Regions from separate parts of the Micromonospora sp. NPDC005161 genome, predicted to be linked through region 3. Evidence: riboswitches for the same ligand, from Rfam matches in the RefSeq annotation. Region 3 holds a riboswitch; each other region holds the start of a gene.

Region 1 (3,199 bases), on a different contig from region 3:
CGTCGGCCGCCCCGCCCGCCTCGGCCGTCCCGCTGCCCACCTCGGTGGTGTCCTCGGGCTCTCCGTCGTCCGGATGGGTCGCCCCCACGGGCGCCGCCGATCTCGCGGCTCCGGTCGCTGTCGACCACGCCGCCCCGCCGATCTCGCCGGACGCGCCCCCGGCGGCGCCCGCCGTCGAGGCCGCCGTGCCGGCGGAGGCCGGCGCCTCCGCGGTCGGGACCGGTCCGCGGCGATCGCCGCGCACCGCCGATCCGGCCACCCGGGCGTCCCGGGCCCCGCCGAGGCTCTGAGCCACCGGGACGACGTCCCGTCACCACGCCTGTCGATCACGTACCTCCGCACACCCCGCCCGTCGGCCCGTGGCCCGCCACGGTGATCCCGGCCCGGGTCGGCCGTGCGGCTCCCCACCGCAGCGATCTTCCCCCCGAGGTGCCGTTCATGGAGACCGTCCTCTACCGGTTCCTGACCGAGGTTCCGCAGGCCGCCGCCATCTGGTCGGCACTGTTCCTGTTGGCCCTGACCGTGCTCACCGTGCTGATCGCCCGCCCCGAGCGGGACCGGCCGACCGTCGAGGAGTCCCCGGCGCCCACGGCCCGGGAACTGGCCGCCGTCGAGGCGGCGGACCTGCACCGGTACGCCGAGGAGGTGGCCGTCGCCGCCGCCGGCGCGGCGCAGACCGCCCGCCGACGTCGCGCCGACTGGCTGGCCGCGCAGGAGGCGGCCGAGCGGGCCTGGGCCGGGTACGAGGAGGCGGACCGCGCCGCCCGCCGCTTCGCCGGCGCCGGTTCGCTGCCCACCCCGCGCACGCCGCGCTCCCCGACGGAGTACGCCGCCCGGGAGCGTTACCTGCACCGCGCGGCGATGGCGGCGCACTGGCGCGGCGACCTGTCGATGCGTCAGCTCACTGACGTTTTCGCACACCGCAACGGCTGGGATCCCCGACGGCACCCGGTCGAGCAGGAGGTGCTGCTGAGCCGCGCTGTCCGGGACGGCAGGTGGGTCGAGCACCGGGCCGCCGCCGAGCGCGAACGATCCACCTGGCGGGATGCGGAACTGGCCGCCGAGGCGGCCCGCACGCTCGCCGAGGAGGCGTACGCGGCGGCGGCCCGGTTGCGGCCGATCCGGGTGCCGGTCCGACCGGCGGTGACCGCGGCGGCCCGTCCGGCGACCGCGGCGCGCTGGCGCCCGGCGCGGGTGGGCTGACCGGAAATGCCCGACCGGGCGCGTGAGCCCGGTCACACCGGCGCCGGATCGGGCAGCTGGAACGGTCGGGCACAATGTTCGCGCAAATGCGGCGGCATTCTCGACGGCCTGTCCGGTTGTCGACCGGAGGCGACACCGTAACCGGTTGTCCCATCGAGTCACGTCAGTGGCAATACGCGCAGAAATTGGCGCATGATTTCAGGTTTACGCAGGTGAACCTGGCTTGGCAGGGCCTGAGCCGGCCAGTAGTGTCGTCCCGTCCGGTGCGGTAACCGTTCGCAAGAGGCGACGCCGCGCCGACCCGCTCAATCGTGATCAACGAACCGGGGACCCATCAGTAAGTCCGGGGTGAATCCGCGAGCCACGGCCCGCGGTAGGGCGATCTTCCCGCCCGAATCCGTCAGCTAACCCGGTAGGCGGTGTCGGAAGGAGTTCCATCCTCGTGCAGCACCTCTCCACCCCTCGGTTGTTTCCCCGCCTCCACGGCGCCGCGGTGCCCCCGCTCATCCGTCCGGTGAGCTGACCCCCCGGGTCACCGCCTCTTCCGCCCGGCCACGCCGGGCACACCCCTGAGCGGTTCACCACCCGCGGACCACGGTCCGCGCGCTGGCGCCTGTCCGGATACCGGTCCGGCCCGGTGTGCCGCTCTCCCCTCGATCCGTGGAGGACCCCGTGAAGCACACCCTGAAGCGTCAGCTCCGTCGTCTCGCCACCGAGCGCCCCTACCAGATCGTCGCCGCCTCCGCCGCGGCCCTGGCGCTCGCGACCACCACCGGCGCCCTGATCGCCGGCACCGACGACGCCCCGGCCAGCCAGCACACCGCGACCACGGTCGCCGAGATGCGCAGCGACACCGTCGCCTCCCGCGGCGAGGCTCGCGTCGCGGCCCCCTCGGCCAGCACCTCGCCGAGCACCGCCACCCCGACGGCCAGCGCCGCGTCGCCCGCCGCCAAGGCCACCGGCAACCCGGACCTGACCCGTAAGCCGGCGCCGAAGCCGCCCGCGACCAAGGTGCTCGACTACGACTACCAGGCGCAGAACACGTACTACAACTGTGGCCCGGCGGCCACCCGCAACGCGCTCAGCGCCACCGGGATCGACCGCACCCAGGACGAGCTCGGCGTCGAGCTGGGCACCACCGAGATGGGCACCAACTCGGCCCTGGACACCACCCGGGTGCTCAACGCCGAGGTGAAGGGCTCCCCGTACCGGACCCGGATGTTCACCGGCGCGCCCAGCCCGGCCCAGATGGACCGGCTCCAGGCCGACGTGGTCACGGCGATCACCGCCGGCCGAGGCGTGGTGGCCAACGTCGTCGGCGACGCCACCGACACCGATGGTGGCTGGCACTCCTACGGCGGCGGGCACTACATCGCCGTGGTGGGTTACAAGGACAACGGCCGGACCGTGCGGATCGCCGACTCGGCGAACGCCGCCGACCCGTCGTACTGGATCACCACGATCGACCTGGCGAACTGGATCGCCACTCGGGGTTACTCCGCCTGACCCGGGCGCAGCCGCCGCGGGCGCCGTCCCCCACAAGGGGCCGGCGCCCGCGGCGTTTTCTCACGTGGTCGGCGGCCGGTGAAGCCGTACCGCGCGAGGTGGTTCGCCGTCGTCCCGCCGACGAGGCCTCTCGTACCCGCCGGCGAACCGTGGGAGACTGCGGCCGTGGTGGATGAATCGGGTGGTCACACCGGCCGCGGGCCGGTCCTGCTGCTGCTGCACGGAATGGGGGCGACCGGCGACGTCTGGCTGCCCTGGGCGCCGCTGCTGGAGCAGCACTGGCCGGGGCGGTGGCTGGCACCGGACCTCGCCGGTCACGGCTGGTCGGCGCCGCTGCCGTCGTACTCCTTCGCCGGGTTCGCCGAGCGGATCGCCCACGGCCTCGCCCCCGACGACCGGATCGTCGTGCTCGGGCACTCGCTGGGCGGGGTGGTCGGCCTGGCGCTGGCCGCCCGCGCCGCCGGATCGCCGGTGGACGCGGTGGTCGGGC
Region 2 (3,199 bases), on a different contig from region 3:
CGGGAGGTCCGCGAACGGGTCCACCTGCCGATCACCGTGGGCGTGGCCCGGACGAAGTTCCTGGCGAAGGTGGCCAGCGGGGTGGCGAAGCCGGACGGCCTGCTGGTCGTCGCGCCCGACGCGGAGCTGGCGTTCCTGCACCCGCTGCCGGTGGAGCGGCTGTGGGGCGTCGGCCCGGTCACCGCGGCCAAGCTGCGGGAACGGAGGATTCGTACCGTCGGCGAGGTGGCCCGGCTCGGCGAGGCGGCGCTGGTGTCAATACTCGGCGCGGGCGCCGGCCGGCACCTGCACGCCCTGGCGCACAACCGCGACCCCCGGGCCGTGCTGGTCGGCCGCCGACGCGGCTCGATGGGCGCGCAGCACGCGCTGAGCCGTACGCCACACGCGCCGGCGGAACTGGACGCCGTCCTGGCCGGCCTGGTCGACCGGGTCACCCGGCGGATGCGGGCGGCCGGACGGTCCGGGCGCACGGTGATGCTGCGGCTGCGCTTCGGCGACTACACCCGGGCCACCCGCTCGCACACCGTCCGCAAGGCGACCGCGGACACCACGCCGCTGCTCGCCGCCGCGCGGGCGCTGCTGGGGGCCGCCCTGCCCGAGATCGACCGGCGGGGCGTCACGCTGATCGGCGTCTCGGTCGGCAACCTGGACGACAACCCGGTCCAGCCGGAGCTGCCGTTCCACCACGATCCGGGAGCCGAGCTGGACGCCGCGGTGGACGCGGTCCGCGACCGGTTCGGATCGGCGGCGCTCACCCGCGCGGTGCTGCTCGGCCGTGATCCGGGCGTCGAGATGCCGCTGCTGCCGGACTGACCGCACCAGGTGGCGGGGCGAAAGCGCCGAACATCACAGCGGCGAGGGGTTTGGCGACGGCCGCAGCGGTCACGTAGTGAAGATCAGTCTGACCAGGGGGGACCACCATGTCCGACGACACCAGCAACCGTCCGAGCCGGCGCGAGCAGCGTCCCGGCGACGTGACCGACCCGCTGCTCTGGCAGCTCGCGATCGACGTGCTCAGTGCACATGAGCCGGACGAGGACGGCGCCTGCCGCAACCTGCTCTGCGCCGGCCAGCCGTGGCCGTGCGCGGCCCGCAGCTCCGCTGAACAGTCGCTCCGGCTGGCCCGTGGTGCGGCCGGCACACCGTCCACAGTCGCTCCGACGCGGGGCGAGGAAACAACCGCATCCGCTGACCGGCCCGCTGAGGGCGTTCCGACCGCGCGCCGGGCCTGGTCGGCGCGTCCCGAAGCCGCCGTGTCGGCCGCCTGACGCCCACCCCTTCTCGACACGCCCGCGGGCGCCCGGCCGGAGTCCGGTCGAGCGCCCGCGCGTCGTGTGTCAGAGGGCGAGCCGCTGACCCGGGAAGATCAGACCGGGGTCGCCGCCGACCACATGACGGTTGCGCTCGTACAGGGCCTGCCAGCCGCCGGCCACCTGATGGGCCTGGGCGATCTCGGACAGGGTGTCGCCCGGCTTGACCAGGTACGTCCTGCCGTCCGTGGAAGGCGCGGTGCGCTCGTGGTTGCGGGTCGCCGGCTGCTCGCCGCGCGACGACCGCTCCCGGGGCTTGGACGTCGACTCGGACTTCCTCGTCGCGGACTTCGCGGCGGAGCCGCCCGACGAGCCGCCCTTCTTGCCGCAGGTCGGCCAGGCGCCGATGCCCTGCCCGTCGAGCACCTTCTCGGCGATCGCGATCTGCTCGCCGCGGCTGGCCAGGTCGGCGCGGGCGGCGTACTTCTTGCCGCCGTAGCCGGCCCAGGTGCTCTGCGAGAACTGCAACCCGCCGTAGTAGCCGTTGCCGGTGTTGATGTGCCAGTTGCCGCTGGACTCGCACTGGGCGATCGCGTCCCAGTTGACCCCGGCCTGCGCCGGGGCGGCCGGGCCGAAGAGGGCGACGGCGCCGGTGACAGCGCCGACGGCCAGGGTGCCGACGGCGACGCGGCGGGTGGTGACCCGTCGATGACGGGGCGTGTGTGCAGATGACATGTGAGGCTTCCTCCACGCCGGCGAGGTGAGCTGTCGGGTTCGGGCCGAGGAGCCCGGCCGCGCGGTGGCGGCTTCACCCCGAGGTGACGTGCACCGAGGAACGTTGGGTCCCCCGCTCCTGCCCGGGTGACTGGGTTCCGACGACCGGGGGCAGGATTTGGCGTTGCCGGTCGCGGTGTCCGCATTGGCGAACCCGACCGACGTTAGGCACGGTCGGTGACGGTCGCCCACCCCCTGTGAACTTCTTCACCGGGCCGCGCGGGGCGAGTCGCGCAGCGGTTGCGGGCGATCGAAGTGTGTGCAGTGACCACCATGGACCGTTTCCGATCAGGCCGGCGTTTCAGGTCTCGTGCTGGAGCCAGGCCACGATCCGGCGAGCAGTTCGACGTGTCCCGGCGACTCGTACGACCGGACGTCGTGACCGAGGGCGCTGTAGACGATCCGGCTGGTCCCGACGGTTCGTGCCCAGACGAGCGGTGGGTGGTCGCGGCGACCAGGCGACTTCGCACCGCTCGCCGCATCCCCTGGTACGCCGACTGTCCCGCCCGGTGCGGTCAACGGCCGCCGGGCGGCGTGGCACGGCGAATCCGGGCGGCCGTCATCTGACACGCCTGCGCCTCGTCGACCAGGCAGCCGGCGAGCAGCTCGCGGCCCCGGGCGAGAACCGCGAGGGCGTCGGGGTGGCCCGGCAGCCACTGCTCGGCGTCCCCGACAGTCAACTCGGCCCGATGGCCGGGCAGCGGCGTCGCCCCGGGTGGCAGGCCGCCGAGCCGGTCGAGGTGCCCGGCGGAGAGGATCTGGTACCACATGGCGTCGGGGATGAGCGCGTCGGCGAGCATCTCCACCCCGGGCCGCCGGGTCACCGGCTTTCCGTCGCTCGGGAGCCGCTGCGACCACTGTGGCGTGCTCACCCGACGGCTGTCCGGCTCGGCGTCCACTCCGGCCCAGGCCAGCAATCCGCTGTGCGCGTGCAGCTTGTCGCGCAACCGGTGCATCGGCCCGGCCAGGTCGCCAGCGTCGGCAGGGTCGGCGCGCGGCTGCGCGACGGAGAGCGCCGCTGCCGGTAGCACGTCGTGGTAGCCGCCGACGGTCGCGGCCACCAGCCGGTTGGTGAGGTCGCCGGCGAGCAGGGTCACCGTGATGGCTGTGGGCAGAGTAGACAGTACGGTGGCGGTGGCTGAGCCGGCCGCCTCGGCGGTGAGCGGAACCCGCAC
Region 3 (3,199 bases):
TGGACGTCCGGGTGAACGACGGGCCGGCCTCCGGCCAGCGGATCCAGACACCCGTGCCCGCCGGACCCGGCGCGCCCCGGGTCGAGGTCGACGACGAGGTCATCCTGGTGGAGCTGACCGACCCGACCGATCCGACCGCCAGCAGTTGGAACATCGCCGAACACCAGCGCGGCGCGCCGCTGCTGTGGCTGGCGGTGATCTTCGCCGCCGCGATCGTCGCGTTCGGCCGGTGGCGGGGCCTGGCCGCTCTGGCCGGGTTGGCCGCCAGCTTCGCCATCCTGCTCACCTTCGTGCTGCCCGGAATCGGCGCCGGCCGGTCGCCGCTGCTGGTAGCGGTGGTCGGTGCCGCGCTGATCATGTTCGTGGTGCTCTACCTGACGCACGGGGTCAGCGCGCAGACCTCGGTCGCGGTGCTCGGCACCCTGGGCAGCCTGGTCCTCACCGGCGTACTGGCCACCATCGTCAGCGGCGCCACGCACCTCACCGGCTTCGGCAGCGAGGACGCCACCACCCTGTCGATGTTCCAGGCCGACGTGGACCTGCACGGCCTGCTGCTCGCCGGGATCATCATCGGCTCGCTCGGGGTGCTCGACGACGTGACCGTCACCCAGGCGGCCACCGTGACCGAGCTGGCCAACGCCAACCCCGGGCTGACCCGGTTGCAGCTCTACCGGGCGGCGACCCGGGTCGGCCGGGCGCACATCGCCTCCACCGTCAACACCATCGTGCTGGCGTACGCGGGCGCCTCGTTGCCGCTGCTGCTCCTGCTCACCGCTGACTCGCGACCGATCGGGCAGATCCTGACCAGCGAGTTCCTCGCGCAGGAGATCGTCCGCAGCGGGGTCGCCACGCTCGGGCTGATCGCCGCCGTACCGCTGACCACCGGGCTGGCCGCGATGGTGACCGCAGCCGGCCGGCAGACCACCGCGCCCGCCGCCGAAGCGCCCGCCCCGCGACCCCAGCCCGACCGCGCCGAGGCACTGGCGGCGCTGAGCTCCCCGCGCACGGATCGGCCCGACCTCACGTCGCCCGACCCGACGCGGACCACACCCTCATCCACCGCCACCAACCGGTGGCCAGAGCCGAACAGGAGCACGGATACGGCATGGTGACACTCCTCAACGTGACCACGTCGGGCGTCCGCCCTGAGAACCGCATCACTGGTCACTCAGCGCCATGGCGAAATGACGCTTTTAGTCGGTATCAGGGCGTAGCTCAGCCGGTGGGCTCTCGGGTAACCTCACTGCCGGTTACCGATGAAGGCGCGAAGCGGCGCCTGCGGTGCCACCGCCCAATCGCCAACCGGCGAGCCGGGAACCCAGGTACGTGGGGTGAATCCGCGACAGCGGTAGGGGCCACTTCCGCCCCGAACCCGTCAGCTAACCCGGTCGGCGGTCGACGGAAGGGAACATTGTGACGGCACCCCTACGCCGCTGGTTGACACCCGTGGTGGCCGTGATCGCCGCACTGACCGTGCTCGCCGGGCCCCTCCCGGCGCAGGCCGCCCCGACGACCCCCACACCGTCCGGGCACGAGGAGGACGGCGAGCCCCAGCTGCTCAACGACGTGATCGAGCAGACCAACCGCAAATTCTCCGCGGCCAAGTCCAAACTGAACACGTCGAAGAAGAAGCAGCTGCAGCTGGCGCTGGAGGTCGACCGGGCCAAGGCCGACCTGAACGCACTGGCGCCGCAGGTCGGGCAGATCGCCGCCCAGTCGTACCGCACCGGCCGGATCGGCCCGCTGGCGATGCTGCTGGAGAGCGAAGCCCCGGACTCGTTCGTCCAACGTGCCGCCGCGCTCGATGAGATGAACATGGTCAACGAGAAGAAGCTCGCCGAGGTCAACGCGGTGAAGACCCGCGCTGAGCAGGCCAAGCTGGCCCTCGACGCGGAGGTCCGCGAGCAGCAGAAGCAGACCGCCCTGATGGCCAAGGAGAAGCGCGAAGCGGACAAGGCCCTCGCCCTGGTCGGTGGGAAGGGCTTCACCGGCGGGCTGGTGTCGGCCACCTCACCGGTCGCCCGGCTCGGCCCGGGCCGGACCGCCGACGGCGACTGGAAGTCCGAGTCGTGCAGCCAGAACGACCCGACCACGTCCGGCTGCGTCACCCCGCGCACGCTGCACGCGTACAAGGAGGTCAAGCGGGCCGGATTCAACCGGTTCGTCGGCTGCTACCGATCCGGGGGGCCGTGGGAGCACCCGAAGGGCCGCGCCTGCGACTGGTCTCTGCAGAAGAGCGGCTTCAGCCCGTGGCACAACGAGGACACCCGGACGTACGGCAACAACGTCGCCGCGTTCCTCATCCGCAACGCCGACCGGCTCGGCATCTACTACGTGATCTGGAACCGGCAGATCTGGTTCCCGGCGACCGGCTGGAAGTCGTACAGCGGGCCGTCGAACCACACCGACCACGTACACATGTCGCTGCTCTGACCCACGCTCTCCGTCGAGGGCCGTTCCGCGTGACGCGGAGCGGCCCTCGACGCGTTCAGGCGGCGGGCGCGGCCGGACCGACCGGCGTGCTGGCGTCGATCGGTCCGTCGAGCGTCGTGGCCGGCACGGCGGCCACCGGACGCACCACTCCGGCGGCCAGCCGGTACGACACCCCTACCACCGCGCACCGCCCCCGCTCCACCTCGGTGGCCAGCACGGGCGACTGCCCGAGCAGCGCCTCGACGGTCTGTGCGATGTGGATGTCGACGATGCGGCCGATGTCGTCCACCCCCTCCGCCTCGGCCCGACGCAGGCTGGGCAGCACGGCGTCGACCACCGCGCCCAGGTGCCCCTGGGGCGGGTTGCCGGTGGCTGCCGACTCACGGGCGGCCTGCACCGCACCGCACGAGTCGTGGCCGAGCACCACCACCAGCGGGGTGCCGAGCACGGTCACCGCGTACTCCACGCTGCCCAGCACCTCCGGGCCGGTGGTGTGCCCGGCGGTACGGACCACGAACAGGTCGCCCAGCCCACGATCGAAGATGATCTCGGCGGCCAACCGTGAGTCGGAGCAGCCGACGATCACCGCGAAGGGGTGCTGCCCGTCGGCCACCGCGGCCCGGTGTCCGGCATCCTGGTTGGGGTGGCGGGGTGCGCCGCGGACGAAGCGCCGGTTCCCGGCGATCAGCTCGGCGTACGCCTGGGCCGGCTCGGTGAGTGCCGGCGTCGGGTCGGCAGTACGCTGCGAACCCGGCTGCTGGCCGGG
Region 4 (3,199 bases), on a different contig from region 3:
GCCCGGGTCCCAGTGCATCCCGCGCACGGTGGAGGCGACGGTGCCGGGCACGTTGTCGTGGCCGATGATGTGCTGGCGGTCCAGCGGGATCCCCAGCTGCAGGGCGAGGTGCCGGACCAGCTTGGCGGAGGTCCGGTACATCGCCTCGGTGTACCAGGTGCCCTGCGCGGCGAAGCCCTCGTGTTCCAGCCCGATCGACTTGGCGTTGACGTACCAGTTGCCGGCGTGCCAGCCGACGTCCTTGGTCTTCACGTGCTGGGCGATGTGCCCGTCCACCGAGCGCAGCGAGTAGTGCCAGCTCACGTAGGTGGGGTCCTGGACGAGTTGCAGCGTGGTCGCCCAGCTCGCCTCGGTGTCGTGGATGACGATGTACTCGATCTTCTGCCGGCCGGGTCGGTCGGAGAGGTCGTGGTTGCCGTAGTTCCCGGCGCCGAACGCCTCGTAGGGCGCCGGGATCCACTCGCAGGAGATGGTGCGGGGGCACTCCAGCCCGTCGGGGCGGGCGAGCCGGCGCAGTCCCAGCCGGTCCAGCCAGGAGCGCTGCGGTTGGATTGCCCGGGCCGGCAGCGTGATCCGCTGGCCGTCGTCGGTCACCCGGGACTCGCCGGCGCCGATGGTGGTGAACACCTCGTCGGCGAAGGCCGCCGCGGCGTCCGCGCTGTCCGCGCCGGCGTAGCGGGCCACCGCGCCGTACCAGGCTGCCGGGTCGGTGCCGGCCCCCACCGGTGCGCCCAGTTCCCGCTGGTACGCGGCCAGCAGTGCCGCGCCGCCTCAGATGTTGACGCTCGGGTCGGTGCGCAGCGACTCGGGGGCGGCGCCGGTCAGTGCGGCGGCGGCGTCCATGGTCTGCAACGCTGCGGCGGGCGGCGCGGGATCCTCGGCGGGTCGGGGCGCCATCTCCCGTGCGGGGCGGGAGTCGTCGCCGCGCGGGTCCTCGGTGCCGGCGTCGTGGTGGCTGCGCCCCGGTAGGGCGGCCACGTGCCGGGCGTCGGTCAGGTGCATCGGGCCGTAGCCGCCGCTGGTACTCGGCGTGCCGGCGTTGCTGTCCCAACGTGACTCCAGATAGGAGACGCCGAGCAGCACGTCGGCCGGTACGCCGTACTCGGTCGCCGCGGCGGCGTACTGCTGCTGGCGGTCGGCGGTGGGTGCGGCCACGGCTGGGCCGGCGGGTAGGGGAACCGCGGTCGCGGCGGCGACCACGGCGGCGGCGAGCAGCGCGCGCCGGCCGGTGGACAGGGTTGGACCGTGCATCGAACCCCCTAGATCTGAAGGGCGAAGTGAGGTCACCTTCGCCCCGCCCGGGGCTCCCGTCAATACCTTTCGACCTACCGAGGTTCGTGGAAGGAAACCTTCGTTCCCGGCCGTCGTCGCCGGCAATCGGTACGGAGTGTCACGGCCCCACCGGTTGCGGATCGGTAACGGTCGTCTCTACTCTGGTCATTCGTCGGGCCGACAGCAGCTCCGCCCACCCGGGCGGTAACGGACCGACACCGCCGAGTCGCTTCCGAGCGAGCCGGGGACCCAGGTTTCTGGGGTGAATCCGCAGCCACTGCGGTAGGGCGTCCACCTTCCCGCCCGAACCCGTCAGCTAACCCGGTAGGCGGTCGGGAAGAAGGAGTACGGAACCCGGTGGCTCACCATGCCCCGCGGCCGTCGTCCGAGCGGTCGGCGTCAGCCGGCCCGACGTCGATCGTGCCGCGCTCACGCTGGTCCCGCTTCACCACCGCCCTCGCCGCCCTGGTCGGCGTTGCCGTCGTCCTGACGGGCAGCGCCACGGCGGCCCACGCCGACCCCTCCGTCGCCGAGATCGAGCGCCAGATCGACGCCGACTGGAACAAGCTCGAACCGATCATCGAACGGCACAACGCCACCCGGGCCGACCTGGCCGCGAAGCGCAAGCAGGCCAACGCGCTGGCCGCCCGGATCGCCCCGCTGGAGCGCCAGGTCGACGCTGCGATGGACAAGGTCAGCTCCCTGGCTGTGCGCGCGTACAAGGGCGAGAACGTCTCCACCGTCAACGCCGTGCTGGGCAGCCGGTCACCGAGCGACGTGGTCGGGCAGCTCGAGATGCTCGACCGGTTTGCGCACAACCAGCAGCAGGACGTGCGGCAGGTGGCCGACCTGCGTGACCAACTGGCCGCGCAGAAGGCGCCACTGGACGAGATGGTGGCCCAGCTGACCCGGACCGAGGCCCAGCTGGCGGCCAAGAAGAAGCAGATCAACGACGAGATCGACCGCCTGCAGAAGCTGCGCCTGAAGGTTTACGGCAACGGTGGCGGCGGTCCGCTGCGTCCGGCGCCCTGCCCGGCCAGCTACCCCGGCGGCGGTGCCGGTGTGGCCGTCAAGTTCGCCTGCGCCCAGATCGGCAAGCCCTACGTGTGGGGTGCCGAGGGTCCGAACTCGTACGACTGCTCCGGGTTGATGCTGGCCGCCTGGGCCAAGGCCGGTGTGTCGCTGCCGCACAACGCCGCCCAGCAGAGCCGGGTGACCAAGGACGTCAGCCGGGCCAACCTACGCGCCGGTGATCTGGTCTTCTACTACAGCGACATCCACCACGTCGGGATGTACGTGGGTAATGGCTGGGTCGTGCACGCCTCGCAGGCCGGTCAGCCGATCAAGATGAAGAAGGTCGACGACGGCCCGATCCACAGCTACGGCCGCCCAGGCTGAGATGTAAGCAGGGGCCCCTTCTTAACGCCTCCGGTATAGGAGGGGCCCCTTACTAACACGGCGGGCGCATTGCCCGACGAGTGGCTTCAGCGGGTCGGCCAGGTGCGCCAGTGCTGCCAGGCGCGGCTCGGGGTCGGCCCGCGCTGCCCCTGGTAACGCGAGCCGTACACCACCGAGCCGTACGGGTGCTCGGCCGGCGAGGAGAGCCGGAAGATGCAGAGCTGCCCGATCTTCATGCCCGGCCAGAGGGTGATCGGCAGGTTCGCCACGTTGGACAGCTCCAGCGTCACGTGCCCCGAGAAGCCCGGGTCGATGAAGCCGGCGGTGGAGTGCGTGAGCAGACCGAGCCGGCCCAGGCTCGACTTGCCCTCCAGCCGGCCGGCGAGCTGGTCGCCCAGTGAGATGACCTCGAGCGTCGAGGCCAGCACGAACTCGCCCGGGTGCAGCACGAACGGCTCGCCGTCAGGCACCTCGACGACCGAGGTGAGGTCGTCCTGCTGCATTGCCGGGTCGATGTGGGTGTAGAGAT

Evidence for each region. A riboswitch is a leader RNA that binds a small molecule or an ion and turns the genes downstream of it on or off. The one in region 3 is predicted to bind cyclic di-AMP.
Region 1: another riboswitch for cyclic di-AMP. It lies ahead of ACWD5O_RS04745 (C39 family peptidase); the one in region 3 lies ahead of ACWD5O_RS10365 (coiled-coil domain-containing protein).
Region 2: another riboswitch for cyclic di-AMP. It lies ahead of ACWD5O_RS27845 (LysM peptidoglycan-binding domain-containing protein); the one in region 3 lies ahead of ACWD5O_RS10365 (coiled-coil domain-containing protein).
Region 4: another riboswitch for cyclic di-AMP. It lies ahead of ACWD5O_RS02575 (C40 family peptidase); the one in region 3 lies ahead of ACWD5O_RS10365 (coiled-coil domain-containing protein).

The regions. Positions count from the first base shown of each region.
Region 1 is NZ_JBSFYQ010000003.1:202,376-205,574, forward strand. Features, by position in the region: gene ACWD5O_RS04735 (hypothetical protein) at 1-290, shown strand, start outside; gene ACWD5O_RS04740 (hypothetical protein) at 439-1,203, shown strand; cyclic di-AMP (ydaO/yuaA leader) riboswitch at 1,496-1,637, shown strand; gene ACWD5O_RS04745 (C39 family peptidase) at 1,864-2,709, shown strand; gene ACWD5O_RS04750 (alpha/beta fold hydrolase) at 2,875-3,199, shown strand, end outside.
Region 2 is NZ_JBSFYQ010000036.1:25,181-28,379, reverse strand. Features, by position in the region: gene dinB (DNA polymerase IV) at 1-813, shown strand, start outside; gene ACWD5O_RS27850 (hypothetical protein) at 921-1,268, shown strand; gene ACWD5O_RS27845 (LysM peptidoglycan-binding domain-containing protein) at 1,338-1,985, opposite strand; cyclic di-AMP (ydaO/yuaA leader) riboswitch at 1,987-2,158, opposite strand; gene ACWD5O_RS27840 (hypothetical protein) at 2,540-3,199, opposite strand, start outside.
Region 3 is NZ_JBSFYQ010000008.1:75,730-78,928, forward strand. Features, by position in the region: gene ACWD5O_RS10360 (YibE/F family protein) at 1-1,112, shown strand, start outside; cyclic di-AMP (ydaO/yuaA leader) riboswitch at 1,279-1,409, shown strand; gene ACWD5O_RS10365 (coiled-coil domain-containing protein) at 1,414-2,433, shown strand; gene ACWD5O_RS10370 (carbonic anhydrase) at 2,489-3,199, opposite strand, start outside.
Region 4 is NZ_JBSFYQ010000002.1:88,733-91,931, reverse strand. Features, by position in the region: gene ACWD5O_RS02585 (N-acetylmuramoyl-L-alanine amidase) at 1-723, opposite strand, end outside; gene ACWD5O_RS02580 (lysozyme family protein) at 772-1,251, opposite strand; cyclic di-AMP (ydaO/yuaA leader) riboswitch at 1,482-1,617, shown strand; gene ACWD5O_RS02575 (C40 family peptidase) at 1,630-2,670, shown strand; gene dcd (dCTP deaminase) at 2,757-3,199, opposite strand, start outside.